Regions from separate parts of the Micromonospora desertarenae genome, predicted to be linked through region 3. Evidence: riboswitches for the same ligand, from Rfam matches in the RefSeq annotation. Region 3 holds a riboswitch; each other region holds the start of a gene.
What was found. A riboswitch is a leader RNA that binds a small molecule or an ion and turns the genes downstream of it on or off. The one in region 3 is predicted to bind cyclic di-AMP.
Positions count from the first base shown of each region.

Region 1: another riboswitch for cyclic di-AMP. It lies ahead of SM577_RS22890 (C40 family peptidase); the one in region 3 lies ahead of SM577_RS02475 (coiled-coil domain-containing protein).
Region 2: another riboswitch for cyclic di-AMP. It lies ahead of SM577_RS10990 (coiled-coil domain-containing protein); the one in region 3 lies ahead of SM577_RS02475 (coiled-coil domain-containing protein).

Region 1 covers NZ_JAXCFQ010000011.1:233,255-240,069, forward strand. Annotated here, with positions in the region: gene SM577_RS22880 (C40 family peptidase) at 1-515, shown strand, start outside; gene SM577_RS22885 (N-acetylmuramoyl-L-alanine amidase) at 611-2,650, opposite strand; cyclic di-AMP (ydaO/yuaA leader) riboswitch at 2,892-3,028, shown strand; gene SM577_RS22890 (C40 family peptidase) at 3,041-4,081, shown strand; gene dcd (dCTP deaminase) at 4,141-4,719, opposite strand; gene SM577_RS22900 (pyridoxamine 5'-phosphate oxidase family protein) at 4,799-5,332, shown strand; gene SM577_RS22905 (zinc metalloprotease) at 5,393-6,379, opposite strand; tRNA gene SM577_RS22910 (tRNA-Gly) at 6,753-6,815, shown strand, end outside.
Region 2 covers NZ_JAXCFQ010000004.1:472,791-484,767, forward strand. Annotated here, with positions in the region: gene SM577_RS10980 (helix-turn-helix transcriptional regulator) at 1-26, opposite strand, end outside; gene SM577_RS10985 (carbonic anhydrase) at 266-979, shown strand; gene SM577_RS10990 (coiled-coil domain-containing protein) at 1,062-2,078, opposite strand; cyclic di-AMP (ydaO/yuaA leader) riboswitch at 2,083-2,213, opposite strand; gene SM577_RS10995 (YibE/F family protein) at 2,380-3,735, opposite strand; gene SM577_RS11000 (copper-translocating P-type ATPase) at 4,201-6,360, shown strand; gene SM577_RS11005 (metal-sensitive transcriptional regulator) at 6,344-6,640, opposite strand; gene SM577_RS11010 (heavy-metal-associated domain-containing protein) at 6,789-6,998, shown strand; gene SM577_RS11015 (hypothetical protein) at 7,033-8,028, shown strand; gene SM577_RS11020 (heavy metal translocating P-type ATPase) at 8,039-10,294, shown strand; gene SM577_RS11025 (CsbD family protein) at 10,453-10,626, shown strand; gene SM577_RS11030 (ArsR/SmtB family transcription factor) at 10,820-11,164, shown strand; gene SM577_RS11035 (hypothetical protein) at 11,171-11,440, shown strand; gene SM577_RS11040 (alpha/beta hydrolase) at 11,665-11,977, shown strand, end outside.
Region 3 covers NZ_JAXCFQ010000001.1:528,472-540,448, forward strand. Annotated here, with positions in the region: gene SM577_RS02450 (hypothetical protein) at 139-468, shown strand; gene SM577_RS02455 (carbonic anhydrase) at 614-1,177, opposite strand; gene SM577_RS02460 (alpha/beta fold hydrolase) at 1,535-2,452, shown strand; gene SM577_RS02465 (HelD family protein) at 2,624-4,741, shown strand; gene SM577_RS02470 (cation diffusion facilitator family transporter) at 4,851-5,765, shown strand; cyclic di-AMP (ydaO/yuaA leader) riboswitch at 5,920-6,051, shown strand; gene SM577_RS02475 (coiled-coil domain-containing protein) at 6,056-7,129, shown strand; gene SM577_RS02480 (hypothetical protein) at 7,280-7,789, shown strand; gene SM577_RS02485 (SRPBCC family protein) at 7,841-8,308, opposite strand; gene SM577_RS02490 (1-phosphofructokinase family hexose kinase) at 8,474-9,451, shown strand; gene surE (5'/3'-nucleotidase SurE) at 9,448-10,287, shown strand; gene SM577_RS02500 (STAS domain-containing protein) at 10,345-10,707, opposite strand; gene SM577_RS02505 (hypothetical protein) at 11,037-11,180, shown strand; gene SM577_RS02510 (hypothetical protein) at 11,580-11,977, shown strand, end outside.

The DNA.
Region 1 (6,815 bases), on a different contig from region 3:
ACGACCAGAAGCAGCAGCTCGACACGCTGATCGCGGACCAGGTGAAGCAGCAGAACGAGCTGGCGGCGAAGAAGAAGCACATCGAGGCCGAGGTCAAGCGGCTGGAGAAGATGCTGCCGGTGACCACCGTCAAGACGGACCAGTGCCCGACCATCAACGGGGTGGTCAGCGAGAAGGCCCGGATCGCGATCCGGACCGCCTGCGCCCAGGTCGGCAAGCCGTACGTGTGGGGCGCCGACGGCCCGGACTCGTTCGACTGCTCCGGCCTGACCCAGTACGCCTACAAGGCGGCCGGGGTCTACCTGACCCACCACACCGGCGCCCAGTGGAACGAGGGCAAGGCCATCTCGCGCTCCGACGCGCGCCCGGGTGACCTGGTCTTCTTCTTCAGCGACCTGCACCATGTCGGGCTCTACCTCGGCAACGACAAGATGGTGCACGCACCACGCGCCGGCAAACCGGTCAACGTCTCCAGCATCAACACCATGCCGGTCGCCGGATTCCGCCGACCCTGATCCGTCCCGAACCGCCCGAGGGCCCCCGGTCGACCGACCGGGGGCCCTCGGTGTTTCCGCGAATCGGTGCCGAGCCCCGTCTCAGGCCGGGCGGCTCACCGCGGAGCGCCGACCGGGGACGGCAGGATCAGCACGTCGTCCAGGTTCACGTAGCCGATCCGGTGACCGAACTGGACCTGCACGTAGCGCAGGTCGCCGCGGACGACGGTCCAGTCGCCCGGGGACGAGCCGTCGAAGGTCACCGCGCGGTAGTACTCGCTCGGCACGACCGCGCCCACCGCGTACCGCTGCCCGGCGGCGAGCGTGTACTGCAGCGGTGAGATCGCCTGGTACGGCACGCCGGCCGGGTAGGCGTCCCGCTCCGGGTAGGCCCGCCCGTAGACCGGGATGGTGGCCTTGCCGGGCTTCGGCGTCACCACGAAGCCGGTGGCCCACTTCGCCGTCGGCGCCGACGCGGGGTTGTGGAACCACGCCTTCTGGCCGAGGTACCAGATCGCCGTCCAGTCGCCCCGCACCTCGGCCACCGCGTACGTCTGGCCGGCCGACCCGCGGGCGCTGTGGTCCGGGACGTACATGGTGCCCGGCGAACCGTCCGGGTGCTCGCCGAGGTCCACGGCCAGCGGCGCGTCGTGGCTCGGCGCGCTGCGCAGCAGCACCGCGGAGGAGCCGCGCAGCGGGCAGGGGTCGGTGACCGGCGGCGGCGGGGTCGGCACCCCCGGCGGCTGCCGCGAGCAGCCGGTGAACGCCGGCTGGTTGTCGGGGAAGTCGGGGTCGATGGTCACCAGCCCGGTCCGCGCCGTGCCGGTGGCCCGGAACGGCGCCTTCAGCAGGTCGAAGTAGTGCGACCAGTCCCAGTACGGCCCCGGGTCCCAGTGCATGCCCGCGACGTTCGCCGCCACCGTGCCGGGGACGTTGTCGTGCCCGATGATGTGGTGCCGGTCGAGCGGGATGTTGTAGCGCAGCGCCAGGTGCCGGACCAGCTTGGCCGAGGTGCGGTACATCGCCTCGGTGTACCAGGTGCCGTGGCCGGCGAAGCCCTCGTGCTCCAGGCCGATGGACTTGGCGTTGACGTACCAGTTGCCGGCGTGCCAGCCGACGTCCTTGGTCTTGATGTGCTGGGCGATGTGACCGTCCACCGAGCGCAGCGTGTAGTGCCAGCCCACGTAGTCCGCCCGCTGCACCAGGCCGACGCTGGGCCAGAAGTAGCCCTCGGTGTCGTGGATGACGATGTACTCGATCTTCTGCTGGGCCGGCCGGTTGCCCAGGTCGTGGTTGCCGTAGTCGCCGGCGCCCGGGCCGTACTTCTCGTACGGGGCCGGGATCCACTCGCAGCCGAGACCGATCGGGCACTCCAGCCCGTCGGGCCGCTCCGCCCGCCGCAGCCCGAGCCTGTGCAGCGTCGACTCGTCCGGGCTGACGTCGCGCGCGGCGAGGGTCACCAGGTGCCCGTCGTCGGTGGTCCGGGTCGCGCCCGCGTTGATCTGGCCGTACACCTCGTCGGCGAAGGCGGCGGCGGTGTCCTCGGCGCCGGCGCCCGAGTAGCGGGCCACCGCGCCGTACCAGGCCGCCGGGTCGCTGTCCGCGCCGACCGGGGCACCCAGTTCCCGCTGGTACGCGGCGAGCAGCGCCGCGCCGCCGCGGATGTTCGCGGTCGGGTCGGAGCGCAACGCCTCCTCGCTGGCGCCGGTCAGCGCGGCGGCGGCCTGGAGGGTCTGCAGCGCGGCGTCGGCCGGGGCGGCCGGGGGCGACCCGGCTCCGACCGGCGCGGTGACGGTCAGCGGCCGAGCGTCGTCCCCGCGCGGGTCCTCGCCCTCGTCGATGTGGCCGCGGGCGGGCTGTGCGGTGACGTGGGCGGCGTCGGTGAGGTGCATCGGGCCGTAACCGCCGCTGGTGCTCGGGTTGCCGGGATGGGTGTCCCACCGCGACTCGAGGTACGACACGGCGAGCAGGACGCTCTCCGGCACGCCGAACTCGGTGGCCGCGGCGGCGTACTGCTGCTGCCGGTCGAGGGGTTCGGCGGCGGCCGGACCGGCGGCGAACGGGGTGACCGCCATGGCGAGCGCCGCGGCGGCGGCGAGCAGGGCGCGCCTGCTCCTCGATCTCGTGGATCTCGTGGATCTCGTGGACGACTGCATCGGACCCCCTGCTCAGACGGGTGGACGATGCGGTCACCTTCACCCCGGGCCCGGCCTTACGTCAATACCTTTCCATGCATCAACTCCTGAAGAAGAAAACCTTCGGCCCGCCCCGCCGAAGGCTGTCGATCCCTGTGGCGTACGGAGTGTCACGGCGACACGGGTTGCGGATTGATAACGAGCGTCTCTACTCTGGTCATTCGTCGGCCCGACAACAGGTCCGTCCAACCCGGGCGGTAACGGTCCGACACCGCCGAATCGCTTCCGAGCGAACCGGGGAACCAGGTAACCCGGGGTGAATCCGCAGCCACTGCGGTAGGGCGTCCCCTTCCCGCCCGAACCCGTCAGCTAACCCGGTAGGCGGTCTGGGAAGAAGGAGTACGGAGCCCGGTGGCACACCATGCCCCGCGGCCACCGTCGGCACGGTCGGCGTCCGCCGACCCGACCACGGCTGCGCCGCGCCCACGCTGGTCCCGCTGCACCACCGCACTCGCCGCCCTGGTCGGCTTCGCCGTCGTTCTGACCGGCGGCGCCACGGCGGCCCACGCCGAACCCACCGTCGCCGAGATCGAGCGCCAGATCGACGAGGACTGGAACAAGCTCGAACCGATCATCGAACGGCACAACGCCACCCGCCAGGACCTGGCCGCCAAGCGGAAGCAGGCCGACGCCCTGGCCGCCCAGATCAAGCCGCTCCAGGCCCAGGTCGACCAGGCGATGGAGAAGGTCAGCGCGCTGGCCGTCCGCGCCTACAAGGGCGAGAACGTGCTCACCATCAACGCCGTGCTGGACAGCCGCTCGCCGAGCGAGGTGGTCGGGCAGCTCGAACTGCTCGACCGGTTCGCCCACCGCCAGCAGCAGGACGTTCGGCAGGTCGCCGACCTGCGCGACCAGTTGGCCGCCAAGAAGGCGCCGCTGGACGAGATGGTCGCCCAACTCGCCAAGACCGAGGCGCAACTGGCGGCGAAGAAGAAGCAGATCAACGCCGAGATCGACCGGCTGCAGAAGCTGCGGATCAAGGTCTACGGCAACGGCGGCGGCGGGCCGCTGCGCCCCGCCCCCTGCCCGGCCAGCTACCCGGGCGGCGCGGCCGGGGTCGCTGTCAAGTTCGCCTGCGCCCAGATCGGCAAGCCGTACGTCTGGGGCGCCGAGGGCCCGAACTCGTACGACTGCTCGGGGCTGATGCTGGCCGCCTGGGCCAAGGCCGGGGTCTCGCTGCCGCACAACGCCGCGCAGCAGCGCGGGGTCACCAGGACGGTCAGCCGGGGAGAGCTGCGCCCGGGCGATCTGGTTTTCTACTACTCCGACCTGCACCACGTCGGCATGTACGTCGGCGGCGGCTGGGTGGTGCACGCCTCCCGCGCCGGGGTGCCGATCAAGATGAAGAAGGTCGACGACGGCCCGATCCACAGCTACGGCCGGCCGGGCTGACCGCGTACCACCGAAAAGGGGCCCGCTCCGGCGCCGGAGCGGGCCCCTTTTCGGCTGCGTCAGCGGGTCGGCCAGGTGCGCCACTGCTGCCAGGAGCGGCTCGGCGTCGGGCCGCGCTGCCCCTGGTAGCGCGAGCCGTAGACGGCCGAGCCGTACGGGTGCTCGGCCGGCGACGAGAGCCGGAAGATGCAGAGCTGGCCGATCTTCATGCCCGGCCAGAGGGTGATCGGCAGGTTCGCCACGTTCGACAGCTCCAGCGTCACGTGCCCGGAGAAGCCGGGGTCGATGAAGCCGGCGGTGGAGTGGGTGAGCAGGCCGAGCCGGCCCAGGCTCGACTTGCCCTCCAGCCGGCCGGCGAGCTGGTCGCCGAGCGAGATCACCTCGAGCGTGGAGGCGAGCACGAACTCGCCCGGGTGCAGCACGAACGGCTCGCCGTCGGGCACCTCCACCACCGAGGTCAGCTCGTCCTGCTGCCGCGCCGGGTCGATGTGGGTGTAGAGGTGGTTGTTGAAGACCCGGAACAGCTTGTCCAGGCGTACGTCGATGCTGGACGGCTGCACCAGCGTGGGCTCGAACGGCTCCAGCGCCAGGGTGCCCGCCTTGATCTCGGAGACCAGGTCGCGGTCGGAGAGCAGCATCGGAACACCATAGCGAAGCGGCCGGGGTGACCTGCGTGTCGGACTAGGTCTTCGTACACCTGTTCGATAGAATGTCCACATGGCATCCTGGTCCGAATTCGCCGCTGACGAGCCCCGACTCGCCGACGGGATCCGCCTTCTCATGCAGCAGTACGGGCCGGGCTTCGGCTACCTGGCCACGGTCCGCGCCGACGGCGGGCCCCGGGTGCACCCGGTCTCCCCGGTGATCACCGACGAGGGGCTGTTCTGCTTCGTGGTCGACTCGCCGAAACGGCGCGACCTGGAACGCGACGGCCGCTACGCGCTGCACTCCTTCCCGCCCGAGGAGAGCGACGACGAGGCCTACGTCGCCGGGCGCGCCCGCCCGGTCACCGACCCGGCCCGGGTCGCCCGGCTGGCCCGCAGCTACCGGGCCGCCCCGCACGTCGACTGGCGGTTGTTCGAGTTCACCGTCGACGTGGCGATGCTGACCCGCCGCGACGCCGGCGCCGCGGGTGGCCCCGGCAACGGGCACGGCCACCCCGCCGTCCAGGTCTGGCTCGACCCGGGTGCGCCGGCCGACGCCCCGGCCGCCGACCCCGCCCCCCGGATGCGCCGCCGCGAGGCCGCCTGAGCCCGAAGACACCGGTGCCGGCTCCGTCCTCCGGAGCCGGCACCGATGGCGTACGTCAGGTCAGGCCGCGCGGTACGCGTTCCACGCGGTCAGCATTCGGCTCGCCTGCCCGGCGGTGAACTGGTACATGCACGAGTCGTAGGTGTAGTCCATGAAGTTGGTGATCGGGTCCACGCCCGGGGCGGTGCAGGTGTCCCGCCCGGTCGGGCACTGGAAGGCCGGCGAAGCCTCGGCCGCGGTGTCGCTGACGCTGTCACCCTGACCCGAGCAGCCGCCCTGGAAGGTGTGGTAGAGGTTCAGCCAGTGGCCCACCTCGTGGGTGCCGGTGTCGCCCTGGTTGTAGTTGGTGGCGGTGCCACCCGGCAGCGACTCGCTCAGCACGACGACGCCATCCATGCTGCTCAGCTTGCGCTGCGGGAAGGTCGCCCAGCCGAGCAGGTCGTCGCTCAGCTCGCCCAGGTACATGTTGAGGGTGTTCTTGCCGCCCTCACGCAGCGAGGTCTTCATCGACCGCTCCGCCGACGAGCCCTGCACGATCGGGTACCACGCCGGGTTGGTCACCCGGTTGATCTTCTGTAGCTGGAAGCTGAACGCCGTGGCCGCGCCGCCGGTCGCGCCGCTGTAGGACTGGTTCAGCACGTTGATCTGCGAGGTGATCATCGAGTCCGGGATGTTGCCGCCGGCCCGGGTGCTGTCCCGCTGGATCACGTGCACCACCACCGGGACGGTCACGGTGGCGGCGAGGGTGCTCGCCCCGGCGCCGGTGCGGAACCGGGCGCGCTCCCGGAGCGCGGCGGCCAGGTCGGCCTCCCGCTCGCGGCTCTCCGCGAGGGTCAGCTCGTTCGGTTCGTGCTTGGCCGCGCCGCCCGCCTTGATCCGGGCGTCGGCGTGGACGTCGGCCGGCTCGACGCACGCCTCACCGGGCGCGGCGGAGAAGGCCGAAGCGGCCGGTACGACGCCCACCGCGGCGGTGCTGAGCAGCAGCGCGAGGGTCGTCGACGCGACACCGGCGGCACGCCGGGTCAGCAGGTCGGGACGAAGTCCCATGGGCCCACCTCTTTCTGGCGGCGCGACAGGGGGTATGTCACGCCGTGGCTGAGAACGTGGGCCAGACGTTACAACCGATCGACAGATTTGAGAACGACCATATGTTGCCGGAGTGAAACTTTTTCCTGGCAGCGGTGCCCGGTGCCCGCCACCCCCTCGTGCCCTGCCTCGCCGGGCTGCCGTGCGGACGGGCGGCCGGGCAAGATCCGCGCAACATCCCGGATGTAGTTGCCTCGCGGGGGGCCGGAGGCCACTACATCCCGGAAGTTGTGTGGATCTTGCGGAGTGGGGTCGGGCGCTGGCCGCAGCGGTCGACGGCGCGGGGGGTACCTGGATGCATCGGGGTGGTGACTCGGGTACAGTGGTGCCGCCTGCGGGTGTAGTTCAATGGCAGAACATCAGCTTCCCAAGCTGACAGTGCGGGTTCGATTCCCGT
Region 2 (11,977 bases), on a different contig from region 3:
CCACTCGTGGTCGCCATGCCCGCCATGGTATTTCCCGCGGCGTCGATCCACCGGGCACGCCCTCGCCCGGCCAGCGCCGGGCCGCTGACGTCGCCGGGGGTGCTCCGACGGGGTCGCCGGCCGCGCGCAAGCGTTCTGGAATACATGAAATGCATATCACGCATATCTTGACGTATCTTTCGCTCAGTGTGACCGTGGTGGCAGCCCGCGTCCGCCGTCGGCCGGGATTGCCCAGGTCAGGTACGTCGAGGGACGAGGTGAGGGGATGAGCAGCCCCGGTTCGCCCGGCGCCCAGCCGGGTCCGTCACGGGAGTCCGTGCCGGCGGTCGCGCCGGCCACTCCGGCGCAGGCGCTGGCCGAGTTGTCGGCCGGCAACCGGAGATTCGTCACCGGTGTCCCGCGCCATCCCAACCAGGACGCCGGGCACCGCGCGGCGGTCGCCGACGGGCAGCACCCCTTCGCGGTGATCGTGGGCTGCTCCGATTCCCGGCTGGCCGCCGAGATCATCTTCGACCGGGGCCTGGGCGACCTCTTCGTGGTTCGGACCGCCGGGCACACCACCGGCCCCGAGGTGCTGGGCAGCGTCGAGTACGCGGTGACCGTGCTCGGCACGCCGCTGGTGGTCGTGCTCGGGCACGACTCGTGCGGTGCGGTGCAGGCGGCGAAGACGGCGGTGGAGACCGACACCTCCCCGGCCGGTCACCTGCGGGCGGTGGTGGACGCCATGATGCCCAGCCTGCGGCGGGCCGCGGCCGAGGGGGTGACCGACGTGAACGGGATCGTCGACATCCACATCGCGCACACCGTCGAGGCGATGCTGGACGGCTCGCCAGTACTGGCCGCCGAGGTGGCCGCCGGGCGTTGCGCGGTGGTCGGGATGTCGTACCGGCTGGCCGCCGGCGAGGTGCGGACGGTGGCCGCGGTGCCGGCCGGCGACCTGGCCGGCGCGGCGGCGGACCAGACCGCGGCCATCGCCTGAGCGCATCCCGAGGTAGCGCCGGAAACGCCGCGAGGGCCGTCCCACCGGGAACGGCCCTCGCTTCGCGTGGTCTCGGCTGTCGCTACAGCAGCGAGACGTGCACGTGGTCGGTGTGGTTCGACGGCCCGCTGTACGACTTCCAGCCGGTGGCCGGGAACCAGATCTGCCGGTTCCAGATCACGTAGTAGATGCCCAGCCGGTCGGCGTTCCGGATCAGGAACGCGGCGAGGTTGTTGCCGTACATCCGGGTGTCCCGGTTGTGCCAGGGGGAGAAGCCGCTCTTCTGCAGCGACCAGTCGCAGGCCCGGCCCTTCGGGTGCTCCCACGGGCCACCGGGGCGGTAGCAGCCGACGAACCGGTTGAAGCCGGCCCGCTTGACCTCCTTGTACATGTGCAAGGTCCGAGGCGTCACGCAGCCGGAGGTGGTCGGGTCGTTCTCGCTGCACGACTCGGCCTTCCAGTCGCCGTCGGCGGTGCGGCCCGGGGCGATCCGGGCGACCGGCGAGGTGGCCGACACCAGGCCGCCGGTGAAGCCCATCCCGCCGACCAGCGCCAGCGCCTTCTCCGCGTCGCGCTTGTTCTTGGCCATCAGGTTGGTCTGCTTCTGCTGCTCGCGGATCTCCGCCTCGAGCGCCAGCTTCGCCTGCTCGGCGCGGGTCTTCACCTCGTTGATCTCGGCGAGCTTCTTGGCGTTGACCATGTTCAGCTCGTCCAGGGCGGTGGCCCGCTTGACGAACGTGTCGGGGTTGTTGGCCTCCAGCAGCATGGCCACCGCGCCGATGCGTCCCGTCCGGTACGACTGGGTGGCGAGCTGGCTGACCTGTGGCGCGAGGGCGTCCAGCTCGGCCTGGGCCCGGTCGACCTCCAGCGCGAGTTCCAGCTGGCGCTTCTTGGACTTCTCCAGCCGGGACTTCGCCTGCGAGTAGTTCCGGTTGGTCGACTCGATCACATCCGTGATCAGCTTCGAGTCGCCGTCCTCGTGTCCCGAGGGCTTGGGGGTGTTGGGTGCGGCCGACGCCGGGAGGGGTCCGGCGAGCACGGCCAAGGCGGCGAACACGGCCACCACAGGTGTCAACCAGCGGCGTAGGGGTGCCGTCACAGTGTTCCCTTCCGTCGACCGCCGACCGGGTTAGCTGACGGGTTCGGGGCGGAAGTGGCCCCTACCGCTGTCGCGGACTCACCCCACGTACCTGGGTCCCCGGCTCGCCTGGCGGCGATTGGGCGGCGGCACCGCAGGCGCCGCTGCGCGCCTTCGGCGGTGACCGGCAGCGAGGTTACCCGAGAGGCCACCGGTGGATCTACGTCCCTAAGCCGACTAAATGCGTCATTTCGTAATGGCGGAGGGTGATCAGTGACGCGTTTATCAAGCTCGCCGGCCTGGACGGTCACACTGCGGAGTCTCACCATGCGGCGTCCGTGCTCCTGTCCGGATCGGGCCACCCGGTGGAGGTGGCGGGGGACGTGTTTCCGGCGCGCGGCGCGGTGAGCGCCCGCAGCGCCTCGGCCCGGTCCGTGGCCGGCCGGGAACCTTCAGGGGTACGCGCCGGCGCGTCGCTGTCGCCGTCGCCGGTACGGGCGGTGGCCCGGCCGGCCGTGGTCACCAGCGCGGCCAGCGCGGTGGTCAGCGGCACGGCGGCGATCAGCCCGAGCGTGGCGACCGCGCTGCGGACGATCTCCTGGGCGAGGAACTCGCTGGTCAGGATCTGGGTCACCGACCGCGAATCCGCGGTGAGCAGGAGCAGCAGCGGCAGCGAGGCGCCCGCGTACGCCAGCACGATGGTGTTCACCGTCGACGCGATGTGCGCCCGGCCGACCCGGGTCGCCGCGCGGTAGAGCTGGAGTCGGGACAGGCCGGGGTTGGCGTGCGCCAGTTCGGTCACCGTGGCGGCCTGGGTCACCGTGACGTCGTCGAGCACGCCGAGCGAGCCGATGATGATCCCGGCCAGCAGCAGTCCGTGCAGGTCGACGTCGGCCTGGAACATCGACAGCGTGGTGGCGTCCTCGGAGCCGTAGCCGGTGAGGTGGGTGGCGGCGGTGGCGAGGGTGCCCAGGACCCCGGTGAGCACCAGGCTGCCGAGCGTGCCGAGCACCGCCACGGAGGTCTGCGCGGTCACCCCGTGGGTCAGGTACAGCACCACGAACATGATCAGTGCGGCGCCGACGATCGCGACCAGCAGGGGCGACCCGCCGCCGCTGATCCCCGGCAGCACGAAGGCGAGCAGGATCGCGAAGCTGGCCGCCAGGCCGGCCAGTGCGGCCAGCCCGCGCCACCGGCCGAACGCCACGATGGCCGCGGCGAAGAGCACGACCAGCCAGACCAGCGGCTTGCCGCGCTGGTGCTCGGCGATGTTGTAGCTGCTCGCCGTCGGGTCGGCCGGGTCGGTCAGCTCGACCAGGATGATCTCGTCGCCCACCGTGACCGTCGGTGCGCCCGGACCGGTCGGCACCGGCGTCTGCACCTCCTGGCCGGCGTCCGGACCGTCGGCCACCTTGACGGTGACCGTGCCGCACGGTCCCTCGGCGCCGCCCCCCTCCGGCGTCTCCGGGGTCGGCGGACAGGACTCGGTCACCACGCGGGTCACCGTGCCGTGGTAGCGGGGCGGGTCGGTGGCCTGGTCGACCCCGGGGGTGTCGCGGGGCCAGAGCAGCAGGGCGGCGACCACGGTGAGCACGACGAGCGGGACCACCGTCGCGACGAGGATCCGCCGCACCCGGGGCGGGGTGGACGGAGCGGGACGGTTGTGGTCGGCGCCCATTGAGTGTCTCCCAACGAATCCGGGGCGTGGTACGTGTCGGCGGGCCGGTCGGTTCAGTGGCCCCCTCGGGCCGGCCGGAATAGTGGGTGGGATCGACCGAGGGTGGCGACGCGACCACGTACCGTCGGCCCGGCGGCCGGCCGGCCGGGTGACGCCGGTGCCCGGCGGCGGGTCGGCTGGTGCGCGATCCGAAGGGCCATCGTGCCGAATCGTAGCCATCCCGGCATCCGGACGCTGGTCGCGCGGGGTGGTGTCGGGCACCGGACCCGGCGCTCGGCCCGCGGGCGGGGGTGTCGGGACCCCACGGTCGGCCCGCGGGCGGGCTCGGTCGGTTACCGGACCCGGCGGTCGGCCCGCGGGTGGGGGTGGGTCGGGACGCGGCGGTCGGCCCGCGGCCGGGGTTCGTCGGGACCGGACCCGGCGGTTGGCCCGCGCGGGCGACCCCCGGTCGGGGATGTTGGGGGCATGGCTGAGCAGACCCCGCCCCACGGCGGCGGGCGGGAGGAGCACGACGAGCACGCCGGCGGGCACGGCGGGCAGGGCGGGCACGCTGGCGGGCACGGCGGGCACGGCGGCGGGCACGGGGGGCACGACAAGCACGCCGGGCACGACCCGGAGATGTTCCGCCGCCGGTTCTGGCTCTGCCTGCTGCTCACCCTGCCGGTGGTGGCCACCAGCCACCTGCTGATGGACTGGCTGGGCTACTCGCTGGACTTCCCCGGCCGGTCCTGGGTGGGCCCGGTGCTCGGCTCGGTGGTCTTCTGGTGGGGCGGCTGGCCGTTCCTGGTCGGCGCCGTGCGGGAGGTGCGCGATCGGGCGCCGGGGATGATGCTGCTGGTCGCCATGGCGATCACGGTCGCCTACGCCGCCTCGCTGGCGACCAGCCTGGGCGCCTTCGACCTGGATTTCTGGTGGGAGCTGGCCGCCCTGGTCACCATCATGCTGCTCGGGCACTGGCAGGAGATGAAGGCGATCGGGCAGGCGCGCGGCGCCCTCGCCGCGTTGGCCGCGCTGCTGCCCGACGACGCCGAGCGGGTCGCCGGGGACGGGCGGCTGGAGCGGGTTCCGGTGGCCGAGCTGCGGGTCGGCGACGTGCTGCTGGTCCGGCCCGGCGGCCGGGTGCCGGCGGACGGCCGGGTGGTGGAGGGCGCCGCCGAACTGGACGAGTCGATGATCACCGGGGAGTCCCGGCCGGTGCCCCGGTCGGCCGGCGACCGGGTGGTGGCCGGGACCGTGGCCACCGACTCCGCGGTGCGGGTCCGGGTCGAGGCGCTCGGCGAGGAGACCACGCTCGCCGGCATCCAGCGGATGGTCGCCCAGGCCCAGCAGTCCAGCGGGCGGGCGCAGGTGCTGGCCGACCGGTTCGCCGCCGGGCTGTTCTACGTCGCCACCGCCACCGCGGTGGTCACCGTGCTGGCCTGGACCGGGCTCGGTGACGCCGACGAGGCGGTGGTCCGGACCGTCACGGTGCTGGTGATCGCCTGCCCGCACGCGCTGGGGCTGGCCATCCCGCTGGTGATCGCGCTCTCCACCGGGCTGGCCGCGAGGTCCGGCATCCTGGTCAAGGACCGGCTCGCGCTGGAGCGGATGCGCACCGTCGACGCGGTGCTGTTCGACAAGACCGGCACGCTGACCCGGGGCGAACACGTGCTCACCGACCGGGCGTCGGCGCCCGGCTCGGACCCCGACGACCTGCTGCGGGTCGCCGCCGGGGTGGAGTCCGACAGCGAGCACCCGCTGGCCCGGGCGATCGTCGCCGCGGCCGGCCCGGGCGGTGGCCCGGCCCCGGCCACCGGGTTCCGCTCCCTGCCGGGCCGCGGCGTCCAGGCCACCGTCGCCGGGCGGGAGTACGCCGTCGGCGGGCCGGCACTGCTGCGTGAGCTGGGCGTACGGCTGCCGGCCGAGCTGGCGACGGCGACCGAGCGGTGGTCCGCCCGGGGCGCGGCGGTGCTCTACCTGGTGCGGCTGCCGGACGCCGCGCTCGGGGCCTTCGCCCTCACCGACGAGGTGCGCCCCGAGGCGCGGGAGGCGATCGCCGAGCTGCGCGCCCAGGGCGTCCGGACGATCGCCATGATCACCGGAGACGCCCGGCCGGTGGCCGAGGCGGTCGCCGCCGACCTCGGCTTCACCCCCGGCGTCGACGAGGTCTTCGCCGAGGTGCTGCCCGCCGACAAGGACGGCAAGGTGACCGAGTTGCAGCGGCGCGGGCTGACCGTGGCGATGGTCGGTGACGGGGTGAACGACGCCCCGGCGCTGGCCCGGGCCGACGTCGGGATCGCGATCGGGGCGGGCACCGACGTGGCGATCGAGTCGGCCGGGGTGGTGCTCGCCTCGTCCGACCCGCGCGGGGTGACCGGTGTGATCCGGCTCTCCCGCGCGTCGTACCGGAAGATGCTGCAGAACCTGGCCTGGGCGGCCGGCTACAACGTGGTGGCGCTGCCGCTGGCCGCCGGGGTGCTGGCCGGGGCGGGGCTGGCGCTGAGCCCGGCGCTGGCGGCGGTGCTGATGTCCGCCTCGACCATCGTGGTGGCGCTCAACGCCCAACTGCTGCGCCGGGTACGCCTCGGCCCGGTCGCCGGAGCCGGCCCCGTCGCCGGAACCGGACCGGTCAGCCGCGCTTCATGAGGCGGCCGACGGCGGCCATCATCTCGGTGGCCATCTCGTCGGCGCGGCCCTCGGCGGCGCCCTCGTGCATGCAGTGCCGGGCGTGCCCGTCGAGCAGCCCGAGGGCGACCTTGTCCAGGGCCGCCTGGATGGCGGAGATCTGGGTGAGCACGTCGATGCAGTAGCGGTCCTCGTCGACCATCTTCTCGATGCCGCGCACCTGCCCCTCGACGCGGCGCAGCCGCGCGAGCAGCTGGTCCTTGCTGGCGGTGTAGCCCCGGACGGGCGTGGGTGAGGTCATGAGCCCAAGGATAGCGTACCCCTGGGGGGTATGGTACGGTCCCTGTTGTCCGGGTACCCCCACCCGGTACCGGTAATGAAGGACGGCACGAGTCTGCCTCCTCCTTACCCCCCTGGGGTATATGGTGGAGGTGGCGAGAGGAGATCCGATGGTCACCACGACGTACCAGGTGCAGGGCATGACCTGCGGGCACTGCGTCAGCTCGGTCAGCGCCGAGGTGGGCGCCGTGCCGGGCGTCACCGACGTCCAGGTCGACCTGGCCACCGGCCAGGTCACCGTCACCAGTGAGCAGCCGTTGGACACCGAAGCCGTGCGGGCCGCGGTCGACGAGGCCGGTTACGACCTCGTCGGCGCGTGACCGGTCGGCGGTACAGGAAACCGAGGTAACCACGATGAACACGGCGACGAAGCTGAGCGGCTTCGCCCTCGGCCTCGCGGCGGTGTTCGGCGCGGCGTACGGGATCGGCCAGGTGGCCGGTCCCGTCGCCCCCGCCGCCGAGACCAGTCACGACGACAGCGGCGGCGGCCACGCGGGCGCCGACGGGGCCGGGCACGCCGACCCGGCGGGGCCGGCGGAACACCTCCCCGGTGGGCTGCTCGTCTCCGACCGCGGCTACACCCTGCAACGGGTCGCCGCCCCGGCGGACGAGTTCGCCTTCCGGGTCACCGGCCCGGACGGCCGGCCGGTCACCGGGTACGACGTGGCACACGACAAGCGGATGCACCTGATCGTGGCCCGCCGCGACCTCTCCGGCTTCCGGCACGTGCACCCGGAGATGGCGCCGGACGGCACCTGGCGGGTCGCCTCGCCGCTGGCCGGGCCGGGCGTCTGGCGGGCGTTCGCCGACTTCACGCCCACCGGCGCCGAGCCGCTGACGCTCGGCCTGGACGTGACAGTCCCCGGCGTGCTGGCCGAGACGCCGCTGCCGGCGCCGGCGACCAGCACCACCGTCGACGGCTACACCGTCACCCTCGCCGGCACCCCGCAGCCCGGCCGCACCGCCGAGCTGACCCTGACCGTGAGCCGCGACGGCGCGCCGGTCACCGACCTGGAGCCCTACCTGGGCGCGTACGGGCACCTGGTGGCGCTGCGCCAGGGCGACCTGGCGTACCTGCACGTGCACCCGGACGGCGCGCCCGGCGACGGGCGGACCCGCCCCGGCCCCGAGGTGAGCTTCTTCGCCGAGGTGCCGTCGGCCGGCGCCTACCGGCTCTACCTGGACTTCAAGCACGGCGGCACGGTGCACACCGCCGAGTTCACCGTCGTGGCCGGTGACCCCGGCGCGCCGGCCGGCGACGAGCCGGCCGCCCCCGCGCCCACCGGCACGAGCACACCCGCACCGACCGCCGGCGCCGACCACGGCACCCCCGGTCACGGGCACGACTGACGGGACCGTGATGACCACCACGAGCAAGCCCCTACCGATGGCACCGAACCGGATCGAGCTGGCGATCGGCGGGATGACCTGCGCGTCCTGCGCCGCCCGCATCGAGAAGAAGCTGAACCGGATGGACGGCGTCACCGCCACCGTCAACTACGCCACCGAGAAGGCCACCGTCCAGTACGCGGACGAGGTCACCCCGGCGGACCTGATCGCCACGGTGGAGAAGACCGGCTACACCGCCGCCGTGCCGCCCCCGCCCGCGCCGGCCGGTACCGAACCGGCCGCCGAGCCGGTGGACGAGCTGCGCGCCCTGCGGACCCGGCTCTGGGTCTCGGTCGTGCTGACCGTCCCGGTGATCCTGCTGGCCATGGTGCCGGCCTGGCAGTTCGACTACTGGCAGTGGCTGTCGCTGACCCTGGCCGCCCCGGTCGTGGTCTACGGCGGCCTGCCGTTCCACCGGGCGGCCTGGATCAACCTGCGGCACGGCGCGGCGACCATGGACACCCTGGTCTCGCTTGGCACCCTGGCCGCGTTCGGCTGGTCGGTCTGGGCGCTCTTCCTCGGCACCGCCGGCACGCCGGGGATGACCCACCCGTTCAGCTTCGACATCAGCCGTACCGACGGCGCCGGCAACATCTACCTGGAGGCGGCGGCCGGGGTGACCGTGTTCATCCTCGCCGGCCGCTACTTCGAGGCCCGCTCGAAGCGGACCGCCGGCGCCGCCCTGCGCGCCCTGCTGGAGCTCGGCGCCCGGGACGTCGCGGTGCTGCGCGGCGGCACCGAGACCCGGATCCCGGTGGACCAGCTCGCGGTGGGGGACCGGTTCGTGGTCCGCCCCGGCGAGAAGATCGCCACCGACGGCGTGGTCGACGAGGGCACCTCGGCCGTCGACGCCAGCATGCTGACCGGCGAGTCGGTGCCGGTCGAGGTCGGCCCGGGCGACACCGTGGTCGGCGCCACCATCAACGCGGGCGGACGGCTGGTGGTCACCGCCACCCGGATCGGCGGCGACACCCAGCTCGCCCAGATGGCCCGGCTGGTCGAGGAGGCGCAGACCGGCAAGGCGGCGGTGCAGCGGCTGGCCGACCGGATCTCCGGGTTCTTCGTCCCGGTGGTGATCGCGCTGGCCGCCGGCACGCTGGGCTGGTGGCTCGGCACGGGGGCCGGCCCGACCGCCGCGTTCACCGCCGCGGTGGCCGTGCTCATCATCGCCTGCCCGTGCGCGCTCGGGCTGGCCACGCCGACCGCGCTGCTGGTCGGCACCGGCCGGGGCGCCCAGCTCGGCATCCTGATCAAGGGCCCGGAGATCCTGGAGTCCACCCGCCGGGTCGACACCGTGGTGCTGGACAAGACCGGCACGGTCACCACCGGCCGGATGACCCTGGTGGACGTGCTGCCGGCGGCCGGCGAGGAGCGCGGGGAACTGCTCCGGCTGGCCGGAGCCCTTGAGACCGGCTCCGAGCACCCGATCGCCCGGGCGGTCGCCACCGGCGCCGCCGAGGCCGGGGCGCTGCCCCCGGTGACCGGCTTCGCCAACGTCGAGGGGCTCGGCGTGACCGGCACGGTCGAGGGCCGCGAGGTGCTCGTCGGCCGGCTCCGGCTGCTGCGCGAGCGCGGGTTCGACGTACCCGAGGAGGTCGAACGGGCGGCGAGCGCGGCGGAGGCCGCCGGTCGGACGGCCGTGCTGGCCGGCTGGGACGGGCGGGCCCGCGGGGTGCTCGCGGTGGCCGACGTGGTCAAGCCGACCAGCCGGGCCGCCGTCGCCGGGCTGCGCGCGCTCGGCCTGACCCCGGTGCTGCTGACCGGCGACAACGCCACGGTCGCCCGGGCGGTGGCCGCCGAGGTGGGCATCGACGAGGTGATCGCCGAGGTGCTGCCGGCCGACAAGGTGGACGTGGTGGCCCGGCTCCAGGCCGAGGGGAAGGTCGTGGCGATGGTCGGCGACGGGGTCAACGACGCCGCCGCGCTGGCCCGGGCCGACCTCGGGCTGGCCATGGGGACCGGCACGGACGTGGCGATCGAGGCGAGCGACCTGACCCTGGTCCGCGGCGACCTGACCGCCGCGGTCGACGCGATCCGGCTCTCCCGGCGCACCCTCGGCATCATCAAGGGCAACCTGTTCTGGGCCTTCGCCTACAACGTGGCAGCCCTGCCGCTGGCCGCCGCCGGGCTGCTCAACCCGATGATCGCCGGCGCCGCGATGGCCTTCTCCTCGGTCTTCGTGGTGGCCAACAGCCTCCGGCTGCGCGGCTTCCGCCCGGTGGCCTGACCGACGCGCGCCGCCGGCCCCGTACGCACGGGACCGGCGGCGTCGGCGTTCCCGCACGCCTGACCGGCGTGCAGCGTGATGGTCCGGAGGTCGACGGTTGACCGGTGAGGGCGTCGGGTACTTCACGGGACGTATCGGAACGCTGAGCGGAGGTTGACATGGGTGTCGAGGACAAGATCAACAACGCGACCGAGGACGCCGCCGGCAAGCTCAAGGAGGGCGCCGGCCGGGCCACCGACAACGAGCGGCTCGAGGCCGAGGGCCGCAACGACCAGGCGGCCGCCAACCTGAAGCAGGCCGGCGAGAAGGTCAAGGACGCGTTCAAGAGCTGAGTTCAGGTACGCCCGGGACCGCCGGGCCGGCGCCAGCCGGCCCGGCGGTCCCGTGTCGTCCGCCCGTCGGCCGCTCGCCCGGCGTTCCGATACGCGCCAGGGGATCCCCCCACTCGACCCTGACTTCCACCGTCCGGCGCTGACAGCGCCGCGCAGACCCGCTAACTTTCGTTGGCATGTGCAAGGGCGAGTCATGAGCGACTCCGCGACCCCCGGCGACGAGTTGGTGCGCGTGCTGGCCACCCTGGCCAACCCGCACCGCATGCGGGTGGTCGCCGTGCTGGCGCGGCGGCGGGCGTACGTCAGCCAACTCGCCCGCGAACTCGGCATCAGCCGGGCGCTGGTGCAGGTCCACCTGCGCAAGCTGGCGGCGGCCGGCCTGGTGTCGGCGCACCTGGAGTTGTCGGAGGACGGGAAGGCGATGAAGTACTACGAGGTGCGGCCGTTCGTCTTCACGCTCACCCCGGCCGCCATCGCGACGGCCGCCGACACCCTGACCGCCGGGTCGGACGCCCGGCCGGACGAGGAAGAGAGCTGACCCGACATGAGCGAACACGACTGGACCGAGGTGGTCGGCGCGATCGGCATCTTCACCCTGCTGGTCAGTGTGATCACGGTGACGATCGTGCAGGCCGCCAAGACCCGCCGGGCCCGGACGGCCGGGGTCCGCGAGGAGGAGTACCGGCGGCTGGTCGACTCCGCCGTACAGGCGCAGGAGTCGAACGCCCGGATGCTGGCCGCGCTCGACGGCCGGCTCAACGGGATGGAGACCCGGCTCGGCTCGCTGGAGCGCGTCCTCAAGGACGTCGAGTAGCGGAGCCGGCTGGTCCCGGACCGCCGAGCGGCAACTCGACGGTCCGGGTGGAAGCAGCATCACCTCGCCCTGGGCGAGTTCTCACCGCAATGCTCCTTCGACGGAGAGGACAGCATCTCGTGCTGTGCGTACGCAAATCCGCCGCTCATCGCGGCCACCTGGTCGCTGGGCGGGCCCGCACCGGCGGCGGCCGCCCGGGCAGCCTCCGGGCGCTGGCCGCCGGCGTGGCCGTCGCGCTGCTGGTGACGGGCGCGCCGTCGCCCGCGCCGGCCGCGACGCCACCACCCGACCGGGCGCCGGCGATCGCCTGGCAGCCGTGCGAGGCGGACGCCACCGCCGAGTGCGGCACCCTGTCGCTCCCGGTCGACTGGGACCGGCCGGACGGCGACCGGTTCGACCTCCACCTGGCCCGCCGTACCGCCACCGACCCGACCGCCCGGCTCGGCTCGCTGGTCTTCGGCCCGGGCGGGCCGGGCGACTCCGGCGTGCACCGGATCATCGCCAACGACCGGTTCAGCGACGACCTGCGTCGCCGGT
Region 3 (11,977 bases):
CCAGGGATCGTGGTCGTGTACAGTTCCATCGGCGGCCTGTGCCGCGCACATCTTCCGCGGGCCGACGCCCCTTCCGGGCATCACCCGCACAGCCCCCGGACGTTCCGTCCTCCCGTACGTCTTGCAAGGAGTACCTCCGTGGCGAGCAACACCTCTAAGACCGCGCGCGCGTCCGTCCGGGCCGGCCAGGCTGGCCAGGGTGGCGCCCTCAGCGTGCTGGGCGAGTTCAAGTACGTCATCCCGCTCAACGGCGGCAAGCACGCCTACGTGCGGAACCTGACCAACGGCAAGACCGCGCACCTGCGCACCGACTCCGAGGCCTTCATCGAGGAGATCCGGGTGCTGGCCGCCGCCGGCCACGCCGCCAAGATCCGGGCCGAGCTGAACACCCTCAACGCCGCCCACCCGGGCGACGGCTGGGACGCCACCGAGAAGCGCCTCGTCGAGGCCGGCGTCTTCGAGGCCTGAGCCTCCCCAAGCACCACCCGGAAACGCCCGTCGGCACCCCCGACGGGCGTTTCCGCGTCCTCCCCCTCCCCCACCCCTTCCGGTGATCATGAGGTTGGCGGCGGTTTCCGAGATCGACTTCGCCGTCAACCTCATGATCAACGGGTCAGGGGGTGGGGTTGAGGAGGGTTACCTGGGCGGTGGAGAGGTCGTAGAGGGCGCCGACTACGTCCACCCGGCCCGCTGCCACGGGGGTGGCCAGGAGGTCGTCGGCGCGGAGTGCGGTCACGGTGCGGAGCACGTGGCGGCGGATCGCCATGGGGTGCGCGCCGGGGTCGTCGACGCCCACCTCCCGCACCGCGGGGGCGATCTGGTCGACCAGGTGGGCCAGCGAGCCGCCGGGCCGCCGCCCCTCGCGCACCGCGGCCAGCGCCGAGGCGACCGCCCCGCACCGCTCGTGGCCGAGCACCATCACCAGCGGTACGCCCAGTTCGTCGACGACGTACTCGATCGAGCCGAGCACCGCGCGGTCCAGCACGTGCCCGCCGGTGCGGATCACACAGATCGAGCCGAAGGTCTGGTCGAAGATCGCCTCCAGCGGCACCCGCGAGTCGATGCAGCCCAGCACCACCGCGTACGGCTGCTGGTCGCCGGAGGCGCTGGCCGCCGCGGCGGTCACGTCGTGGCCGTGGATCGGCTGGCCGCTGACGAACCGCCGGTTGCCGGCCATCAGCTCGGCCAGCGCGGCGCGCGGCGTCCCGCCGGCCGGGCGGCCCTCCGGCGAGGCACCACCGGCACGCGCCGTCCCGCCGGCCGGGCGGCCCTCCGGCGAGGCACCACCGGCACGCGCCGTCCCGCCGGCCGGACGGCCGTCCCAGGAGGCACCACCGGCACCACCGGCACCGCCGGTACCGGTCGGGGTTGTCCGCGGGGACCGCATGTCCCCCAGCTTGCTCGGGCCGGCCGCCCGACGGCGCCCGGTCGCGAATCTTCTTTCCGCGCGGTTGGCGTGGTGTCATGGCGGGTAGCCGGTGTTACCACCGGGTATCCCCGGTGTTGCGGAGCTGTGCGGCCCGGGGAGGTGGCGATGCCGGAGCAGTTGGACCTACGTCTACCCGACGACGTACGCCTGCACGTGGAGTGCACCGGCCCGGCCGACGCCGAGGTCACCGTGGTGCTGCTGCACGGCTGGACGCTGGACGGGCGCAGCTGGCACCGCCAGCTCGCCGCGCTGCGCGAGGCGGCCGGCGAGGCGGTGCGGGTGGTCACCTACGACGCCCGCGGGCACGGCCGCTCCAGCTGCATGGCGCTGCCCACCGCCACCCTGGCCCAGCTCGGCGACGACCTGGCGGCGGTGCTGGACGAGGTGGCGCCGACCGGCCCGGTGGTGCTGGTCGGGCACTCGATGGGCGGCATGACGGTGATGGAGTACGCCCACCGGCACCCCGAGCACTTCGCCGCCCGGGTCGCCGGGCTGGTCTTCGTCGCCACCACCGCCGAGGGGCACACGCACACCGCCTACGGCCTGTCGCCCCGGATCGCCCGGTTGATCCGGTTGGCCGAGACCACCGGAGCCGGCGTACTGGCCCGCTGCGGGTCCTGGCGGCCGCCGCGGGCGTTGCTGCGCGCGTTGCGCCCCAGCATCCGCTGGATGCTCTTCGGCGACCGCTGCGATGCGTCCGACATCCGCCTGGTCACCTCCGCGGTGGCCCGCGCCTCGCTGCGCTCGATCGGCGGCTTCCGGGCCTCCATCGGGGCGCAGCACCGGCTGGAGACGCTGGCCGCGCTCGCCCACCTGCCGGCCGCCGCGCTGGTCGGCGACCGGGACCGGCTCACCCCGCCGCCGTGCGCCGAGTCGATCGCCGCGGCGCTGCCCGCCACCGAGCTGACCGTCTGCCCCGGCGCCGGGCACATGCTGATGATGGAACGGCCGGAGGAGGTCAACGCGGCCCTGCTCGGCGTGGTCCGCCAGGTCACCGCCCGGCCGGCCGCCCCGACCGGCTGAGTCCGGCCGGCGGGTCGCCCCGCCCGGCCGTCGGGAACGGGTCACCGGGGTCACTGATCGCGTACGCCTCGGCCGCCGGTCGCGACGCTGCCGTACCCTCACCCGGTCAGCCCCGGCGCGCGGCCGCTCGCCCCGTCGCGGCCGCCCACCGCCGTCCGAGGAGTCCGAGCGTTGACCGACCAGACCACCCTGGAACAGGAGATCGCCGCCGAACAGCGGCATCTCGACCGGGTGTACGCCCGACTGGCGGAACTGCGCCGGTCCGCGGTCCGCGCCGAACGGGAGGGCTACCGGCTCGCCCGGGTGGGCAACTTCGGCGCGCTGGTGGAACGGGACGCGATGGTCTTCCACGCCGCCCAGCGCCGGCACGTGCTGGACGCCGAGCACGAGGGGCTGGTCTTCGGCCGGCTCGACCTGCGCGACCGCCAGGTGCTGCACGTCGGGCGGCTCGGCATCCGCGACGAGAACGCCGCCACCCTGGTGGTCGACTGGCGGGCCCCGGCCGCCGCCGCGTTCTACCAGGCCACCCCGGCGCAGCCGCTGAACGTGGTGCGCCGCCGCATGATCCAGTCGTCGGGCGAGCGGGTCACCCGGATCGAGGACGACCTGCTCGATCCGGCCGCCGCGCCGGCCGACATGGCGGTGGTCGGCGACGGGGCGCTGCTCGCCACCCTCTCCAAGGCCACCGGCCGGGGTATGCGCGACATCGTCGCCACCATCCAGCGGGAGCAGGACGAGGCGATCCGCTCCCCCGGCTCCGGCGTGACGATCGTGTCGGGCGGCCCGGGCACCGGCAAGACGGCGGTGGCCCTGCACCGCGCCGCGTACCTGCTCTACTCCGACCGCAGCCGGTACGCCGGCGGCGGGATCCTGGTGGTCGGCCCGTCCACGGTCTTCGTCGAGTACATCGCCTCGGTGCTGCCGTCGCTCGGCGAGGACACCGCCACCCTGCGCTCGCTGGGCAGCCTCTTCCCCGGGATGACCGCCACCCGCACCGACCCGCCCGAGGTGGCGGCGGTGAAGGGCTCGCTGCGGATGCGCCGGGTGCTGGAGCGCGCGGTCCGGGACGCGGTGCCGGACCAACCGGCCGAGCTGCGGCTGCTCTACCGGGGCGAGCTGCTCCGGCTGGAGCGGGCCGAGCTGGACGCCATCCGGGACCGCGCGCTGCCCCGGGGCGCCCGCCGCAACGAGGTGCGCCGGGCCGGCTTCGACGGCGTCTTCGCCGCGCTCTGGGCACAGGCCCGCCGGCTGAACATCGGCCGGCTGCCGGAGCAGCGCGCGTTCGAGGACGAACTGGCCGACCGCCCGGAGTTCCGGGAGTTCCTCAAGGCCTGGTGGCCCCGGCTGCACCCGCGGCACGTACTCGGCTGGCTGGCCGACCCGCAGCGGCTGCGCCGGTACGCCGGCGGCATCCTCTCCGGCCGGGAGATCCGGCTGCTCACCGCCGCGTACCGGACGCTGGACGGCGAGGGGCTGACGATCGCCGACGTCGCGCTGCTGGACGAGCTGGACGCGCTGCTCGGCCAGCCGGTGCGCCCGGCCCGGCCGAAGCGGGACCCGTTCCAGCTGGCCGGCGGGGTGCGCGAGCTGAGCACCTTCGCCGACCGGCAGCGGGCGGCCCGCGAGGCGGCCCGGCAGCGCCCGGAGGACTACCGGGAGTACGCCCACGTGGTGGTCGACGAGTCGCAGGACGTCTCGCCGATGCAGTGGCGCATGATCGGCCGGCGGGGCCGGCTGGCGTCCTGGACGGTGGTCGGCGATCCGGCGCAGACCGCGTGGACCGGCGACCCGCAGGAGCTGACCCGGGCCCGGGACCAGGCGCTGGGCCGGCGCAAGCGGCACCAGTTCACGCTCACCACCAACTACCGCAACTCGGCGGAGATCTTCGCGGTGGCCGCTGCCGAGATCCGCCGGCTCTATCCCGAGCTGCCGCTGCCCACCGCCGTCCGCTCCACCGGGGTCGACCCGGTCGAGCTGGTGGTGCCGGCGGCCGAGCTGGAGACCGCCGTGGTGGAGGCGGCCTCCGCGCTGCTCGCCGAGGTGGAGGGGACGGTCGGCGTGATCACCCCGGTGCCGCGCCGGGACGAGGTCGCCGGCTGGCTGGGCGGCCTGGGCGCCCCCCGGCTCCAGGTGGTCACCAGCCTGGAGGCCAAGGGCATGGAGTACGACGGGGTGGTGCTGGTCGGGCCGAGCGAGATCCGGGCCGATCCGGGCTCGGGCGTACGCACCCTCTACGTGGCGCTCTCCCGGGCCACCCAGCGGCTGACCACCATCGACCCGACCGGCTGAGCCCGAGGCGCCGGTCGCCCGGCCGGGTCCGCGTGGCCCCGACAGTTGCATACATAGCTATGTGAGCATATATTTGACCGGGTCCGGACGGGCGGCGGAGGGTGTTCGCGTGGGCGCAGGTCATGACCACCACCACGGGGCGGTGAACGCGGCCCACCATCACCGGGGGCGGCTCTGGGGCGCCTTCGGCCTGCTCACCGCACTGATGGTGGTGGAGGCGGTGGCCGCCTTCCGCACCGGCTCGCTGGCCCTGCTCTCCGACGCCGGGCACATGTTCACCGACGTGCTCGGCATCGGGATGGCCCTCGCCGCGATCACCGCCACCCGGCGGGCGACCGGCGACCCGCAGCGCACCTTCGGGCTCTACCGGCTGGAGGTGCTGGCCGCGCTGGCCAACGCCGTGCTGCTCTCCGGCGTCGCGGTCTACGTGGTGGTCGAGGCGGTACGCCGGTTCGGCGACCCGCCCGAGGTGCTGGCCGGCCCGATGCTGGTGGTGGCCGTCCTCGGCCTGCTCGCCAACGTGGCCGCCTTCGCGCTGCTGCGCTCCGGTGCCCGGGAGAGCATCAACGTACGGGGGGCCTACCTGGAGGTGCTCGGCGACCTGCTCGGGTCGCTCGGCGTGATCGGGGCGGCGCTGCTGATCGCGGTCACCGACTGGTGGTGGGCCGACCCGCTGGTGGCGGTCGGCATCGGCCTGTTCATCCTGCCCCGCACCTGGCGGCTCGGGCGGGCCGCGCTGCGCATCCTGGTGCAGGCCGCCCCGGAGCACCTCCAGGTCACCGCGGTGCACGACCGGCTGGCCGCGGTGCCCGGCGTGGCCGGCGTACACGACCTGCACGTCTGGACGCTCACGTCGGGCATGGAGGTGGCCTCGGCGCACCTGACCATGACTCCCGGCGCGGACGTCGGCCGGGTCCTCGCCGCGGCCCGCGCCGCCCTGCACGAGGACTTCCGGATCGAGCACGCGACGTTGCAGATCGAGCCGGGAGCGGCCCCCGGGGTCTGCGGGTCGGTTGAGTGGTAATGGAGCACAACCTTAAATCTGGGTGTGTATTGTGCCTCTATGCCGGATTTTCCCGTGACCACGCAGGCACCGTCAGTCACATCCGCTGCAATGGTCACGGTGGCACCGGTAGGCTCTGTTCCGGCCTCCGCCAGGCGGCACGCACCGGTGCCGGCGGCGGCCGCCGCCTAATCGCCCGACAAGGCGAGCCGGGGAACCATGTTCCTGGGGTGCATCCGCGTCAGCGGTAGGGATCTTCCGTCCCGAACCCGTCAGCTAACCCGGTCGGCGGCTGACGGAAGGACATCTGCATGCCAGTAGTGGCACCTGTACGACGTACCGTCGCCCGGATGGCGGCACTGATCGTCACCACTCTCGCCGTCGGCGTCGCCATCACGCCGGTCACCGCCGCACCGGCCGGCGCCGCACCACCCACCGCCGGCCTGCTCGCCGCCGCTCCCGGGCAGGACTCCGAGGGCGGCACCCCCGCCCTGCGGGCCCAGCTGGAGGCGGCCAGCAAGGGCTACCTGGACGCCAAGGCGGCGCTGGACAAGTCGGTCAAGCGGCAGAAGGACCTGGGCGTCCAGCTCCAGGCCACCGAGCGTGAGCTGGCCGAGCGCACCAGCAAGGTCGGCGAGATCGCCGGCGTGGCGTACCGCGCCGGGCGGCTCGGGGCGGCCTCGGCGCTGCTCAACAGCAACTCCCCGGAGGGCTTCATGGACCGGGCCGCCGCGCTCGACGCGGTCGCGGCCAACGAGGACCGGGCGCTGCGCGACCTCCAGGAGACCCGCGACGAGGCCAACCGGACCAAGCTCGCCCTGGACGGCGAGATCCGCGAGCAGCGCAAGCAGGTCACCCTGATGGCCAAGCGCAAGGAGCAGGCCGAACGGGCGCTGACCGTGGCCAACGCGAAAACCTCCGGCGACACCTCCAACCGGGGCACCTCCACCGCGACGGCCAAGCCGGCCCCGCGCAACTCCGACGGCTCCTGGCCGTCCGAGTCGTGCAGCGTCAACGACCCGACGCCGGCCAACGGCTGCATCACCCCGCGCACCCTGCACGCGCTGAACCAGGCCAAGGCGGCCGGCTTCACCCGGTACGTCTCCTGCTACCGCTCCGGCGGTTCCGGCGAGCACCCGAAGGGCCGGGCCTGCGACTTCGCGGCACAGAAGAGCGGCTTCGGCGGGGACGCCACCGGCGGGGACAAGACGTACGGCAACAACCTGGCCGCGTTCTTCATCAAGAACGCCGACCGGCTCGCCGTGCTCTACGTGATCTGGTACCGGCAGATCTGGCTGCCCAGCAGCGGGTGGAAGTCGTACAGCGGGGCGGGCGGCGACCCGTCCAGCGACCACACCAACCACGTGCACCTGTCGGTGTACTGACGCCCGGCCCCGGTGACCCGCCCCCGCGGCGGGTCACCGGGTACGCCGGACGGACGGGCCGCCACGCCCGGCGCTACGCCCCGGGACGTAGGCCGGGTGTCGTCAGCGGCCCGACGACCGCCGCCCGCCACGGCGGCACCATCGTCCGGTATGAGCCGACTCTCGCCTCCCGCCCGCAAGGCCCTGCTCACCCTGCACCTGGTCACCTCGCTCGGCTGGCTCGGCGTCGACCTCGTCCTGCTCGCGCTCGGCGTCGCCGTGCTGCGCGGCGCGGACCCGGCCGCCGTCTACCCGATCTCCGCGCTGGTCGGCACCGTGCTCTTCGCCCCGCTGAGCGTGGCCGTCTGGCTGGTCGGCGTGGCCAGCGCCCTGCTCACCCCGTGGGGCCTGCTGCGGCACCGCTGGGTGCTGGTCAAGTTCCTGCTCACCACCGTGATGACCGGGCTGGTGCTGTTCCAGCTCAGCCCGACGCTGCGGCACGCCGGGGAGGCCGGGGCGGCGTTCCCGGTGCGGGACCGGATCGACCTGGTGGTCGCCCCCTCGGTCTCCACCACCCTGCTCATCGTGGCGACCGTGCTCTCCACGTACAAACCGTGGGGCCGGCTGCGGCGGGCCACCGGCAGGCCCGCGCGGCGCCCGACCACGGCGGCGGTCCGCTGAGCCCGCGCGGGTCGCGGCGGGCGTCCGCCGACCGGCGGAGGTGGGGGACGCTCAGCCGGGGGCCGGCGGGTCGGCCGCGCCGCGGTCGAGCACCGCGCCGAGCCGGGCGGCCAGCCCCAGGTGGGCCGAGCGGGCCTGGCGGAAGGCGTAGCCGAACAGCGGCGCCGGCGCGGTCAGCGTGATCTCCACGTCGATCCGCACCCCGTCCGGCTCGGCCCGCAGCCGGGTGCGGTTGCGCACAGTGGTGGCGGGCCACTGCCGCGCGACGGTGACGATCTCGTCGGTGGCGGCGACCAGCACGTCCGCCCGGTAGGTGACCGGGAAGCGCAGCGGCCCGGCGGCCAGCCGGTCGGTGATCGCGTAGCTGGCCTGGGCGCCGGGCCGGGTCCGCACCCGCCGGACCCGGACGATCAACGGGTGCAGCTCCGCCTGCCGGGTCGGATCGGCCAGCAGCGCCGCCGCCTCCGCCACCGGGCAGCGGGCCTGGACGGTGTAACTGAAGGAATCCCGCTTGAGCACACCGTCTCCCCACCGTCACTGGTCGGACGATCGTCGCCCACCGCGGGCACGCCTGGCAACGCCCGGCGACACGCCAGCCGGACCGGGGGACGGCGGCCCGCCGCCCGGATACGGTCAGCTGATGAGGGATCACCGACCGTGTCGGCGACGGAGCGCGGAGCAGGGATGAACGAACACGTGATGGTCTTCGCGCCGACGCCGCGGCTGACGGTGACCGTGGACCAGCCGAGCGACCAGCCGGAGCTGCACCTGCACCCGGGCGGGCAGGGCGTCTGGCAGGCCCGCATGGTGATGTCGCTCGGCGTGGACGTGGTGCTCTGCACCGCGCTGGGCGGCGAGATCGGCCAGGTGCTGGAGCCGCTGCTGGTCAGCGAGGGCGTCGACCTCAAGGTGGTGGTCCGCGAGTCGGGCAGCGGCGGCTACGTGCACGACCGCCGCGACGGCGCCCGCCGGGAGATCGTGGACGTGCCCGGGCAGCCGCTGAGCCGCCACGAGCTGGACGAGCTCTACAACCTGGCGCTCGGCGAGGGGCTGCGCGCGCCGGTGAGCGTGCTGAGCGGGCCGAACGAACCGTCGCTGGTGCCGGCCGAGCTGTACCGGCGCTTCGCGGCCGACCTCGGCGCCAACGGCGCCCGGGTGGTGGTCGACCTGTCCGGCGAGCATCTCGCCGCGGTGCTGGACAGCGGCGTGTTCTTCCTCAAGGTCAGCCACGAGGAGCTGATCGCCGACGGGCGGGCCGCCGGCGCGGACGAGGAACAGCTCACCCGGGCGATGTACGACCTGCACGCCGGCGGCGCCGAGAACGTCGTGGTGAGCCGCGCCGAGCAGCCCGCGCTCGCCCTGGTCGACGGCGAGGTGTTCGAGGTGGAGATGCCCCGGCTGCAGGCCGCCGACCCGCGCGGCGCGGGAGACTCGATGACCGCCGGGGTGGCCGCCGTGGTGGCCCGGGGCGGCGACGTGCGGACCGCGATCCGTACCGGGGCTGCGGCCGGCGCGCTGAACGTCACCCGGCACGGCCTGGGCACCGGCCGGCTGGACTCGATCACCGGCCTGGTCGACCGGGTGCGGCTGGTGCCGGCCGGCAGCCGCCCGCAGGAGCGGACCACCCCGGACGAGCTGGCCGAGCGGGCGGCCGAGCGATGACGCTGCGGGTGCTGGTGACCAACGACGACGGGATCGCCGCGCCCGGCATCCAGGCGCTGGCCCGGGCGGCGGTGGACCGGGGGCTGGACGTGGTGGTCGCCGCCCCGCTGGAGGAGGCGAGCGGCACCAGCGCCTCGATGACAGCGGTGGAACGCGAGGGCCACGTGGTGGTCCAGGACCATCCGCTGCCGGAGCTGCCGGGGGTGCCCGCCTTCGGGGTCGGCGGCTCGCCCGGGTTCATCGCGCTGATCGCCGTGCACGGCGCGTTCGGCCCGCCGCCGTCGGTGGTGCTCTCCGGGATCAACCGGGGTGCCAACGCCGGCCGCGCGGTGCTGCACTCCGGCACCGTCGGCGCCGCCTTCACCGCCGCCGCGAACGGCTGCCGGGCGATGGCCGTCTCGCTGGACGTGCTCTCGGCCGGCGAGGCGACCGCCGCCAGTGGCGGCGCCGCGGTGGCCGCCGCCGCCCGGGTACGCGACGCCGAGCGGCACTGGGCGACCGCCGCCCTGGTCGCCCTCGACCTGCTCCCCCGGCTGACCGCCGGGCCGGTGGAGAGCGTGCTCAACGTGAACGCGCCGGACCTGCCGCCCGGCCGGCTGCGCGGGGTGCGCCGCGGCGCGCTGGCCAGCTTCGGTCAGGTGCAGATGACGGTGGCCGAGTCCGGGCACGGGTACGTGCGGACCTCGCTGGAGGAGCCGGGACAGTCGGTGCAGCCCGGCACGGACCTGGCGCTGCTCGCCGAGGGGTACGCCTCGGTGACGGCGATCCGCGCGGTCACCGAGGTGAGCGACATCGACCTCTCCGGCCTCGACGCGGCGGCCGAACCGGGCGGCTGAACGTCGCCGGCTCGCACTCCCGGATGCCCGGGCGCGGCGGGCCGGTCGGCCGCGTGGTCAGGCGCCGGGGAGGACCTCCGGGGCGGGAGCGCCGGCGTAGTAGGGCTCGGGGGCGCCGAAGAGACCGAGCAGGCCGGTGACCCAGAGCTGGCGGTGCACGAACCGGCTGGGCTCGGTGACGACCAGCTTGACGCCGCTGACCTCGGCGGTCTGGAAGCCGGCGACCATGGCGCTGATGCCGACCGAGTCGATGAAGGTGACCAGGCGCATGTTGAGCTCGATGCGGGTCGGCCGGCCCTTGGCCAGCACCTCGGCGATCGCCTCGCGCACCTCGTACGCGGTGTCGACGTCGATCTCGCCACGCGGGGCGATCTCGATGACACCACCGGACAGAACCGACTTCACGATCGACAGGCTCACGCGAGCACCTCCACTCGCCCGTCCGACGGGCGCCTCATCAGTACGCGGGCCGCGACCGAGAGTATTCCTCTCACGGCCTCGGTCGCCACCCCTCGGGATGAGCAATTCGCGGATCCGGGCATACCAAATCGCCCTTATCCGGACTTTTCGTATTCTATTTCCCCAACGATCGGCGGACGCCCACGCGTCGCCGTCCCAGGGTAACGGGCCGGCACCACCGCCGCCGAACTCCTCCGTGCCGGGCGCGCCCCCGTGCTTGCGGCCCCGCCGTTGCCCCCCGCGCCTAGCATCGGCGGGGAGGTAGCCGACTGCGACGGAGGAGACGATCGATGCTCAGGAGACTTGCCGCGCTGGCCGGGGTCGGCGCGCTGCTCGCCCTCGTCCTGGCCTGCGGGTTCGGTGGCGGCGGCGATGACGACGACGACGATGACGACTTCGCCCGCGGCCCGGCGGCGGTCGTGGTGCTGCGCTGACCACTGACCCGCGCCGGGCGTGACCGCCGGCAGCGGCCCGCCGCGTCCCCGCTCCCCGCGGTCCGCGTCGGGCCGCCCGGCCCGTCTCGGCGCAGTTCTTGCGGGCTGCGACGGCGCCCGTCCTCGCGGGCCGGGTCGGCGCCGGTCCTCGCGGGCCGCGTCGGGCCGCCCGGCCGGCCGCGGCGGCGGTGTCCCGTCGGGGCCGCCCGGCCGGCCGCGGCGGCGGTGTCCCGCCGGACGGCGGCGGGACGCCGGGCGCGCCGCCGGCGCCGGGCCGCGCGCCGGGTTTGCGCCGGCCACGGTCGGGGCACTGGCGATGGAGGCGAACCGTAACGCGCCGGACAGACGCCGGAGTCCGAAGTGGCCGGCCGACTTCGGCACCCCGAGGAGGTAACCACGATGTTCGGAACCAACCTGCTGGACCGCCGCAGCAAGCCCGAGCGCATCGCTGACCAGGCCTGGCAGCAGCTCGTCTCGGCGGTCAGCTCCGCCGGGGACAGCGTCCGCGACACCGCCCGGTCGGCCCGGCGGGGCGGCTCCGGGCTGACCGACGGGGCCGGCGACCTGGTGGGCTCCGCGGCGGACGAGGCCCGCCGCCGCGCCAGCCTGGCCTTCGACGCGCTCGCCGGCCGCCGGCCGGCGCTGCCCTGGACGCTGCTGATCGCGGCCGCGCTGGCCGGCGCGGCCATCGGCTGGGCCGCCGGCACCGCCGCCCGGGCGGCGGGCAGCCGCGACCGGGCCGCCGACGACATCGAGTTCGTCGACGTGGACCGGCCGAACTCCCCCGTCGGCCTGGA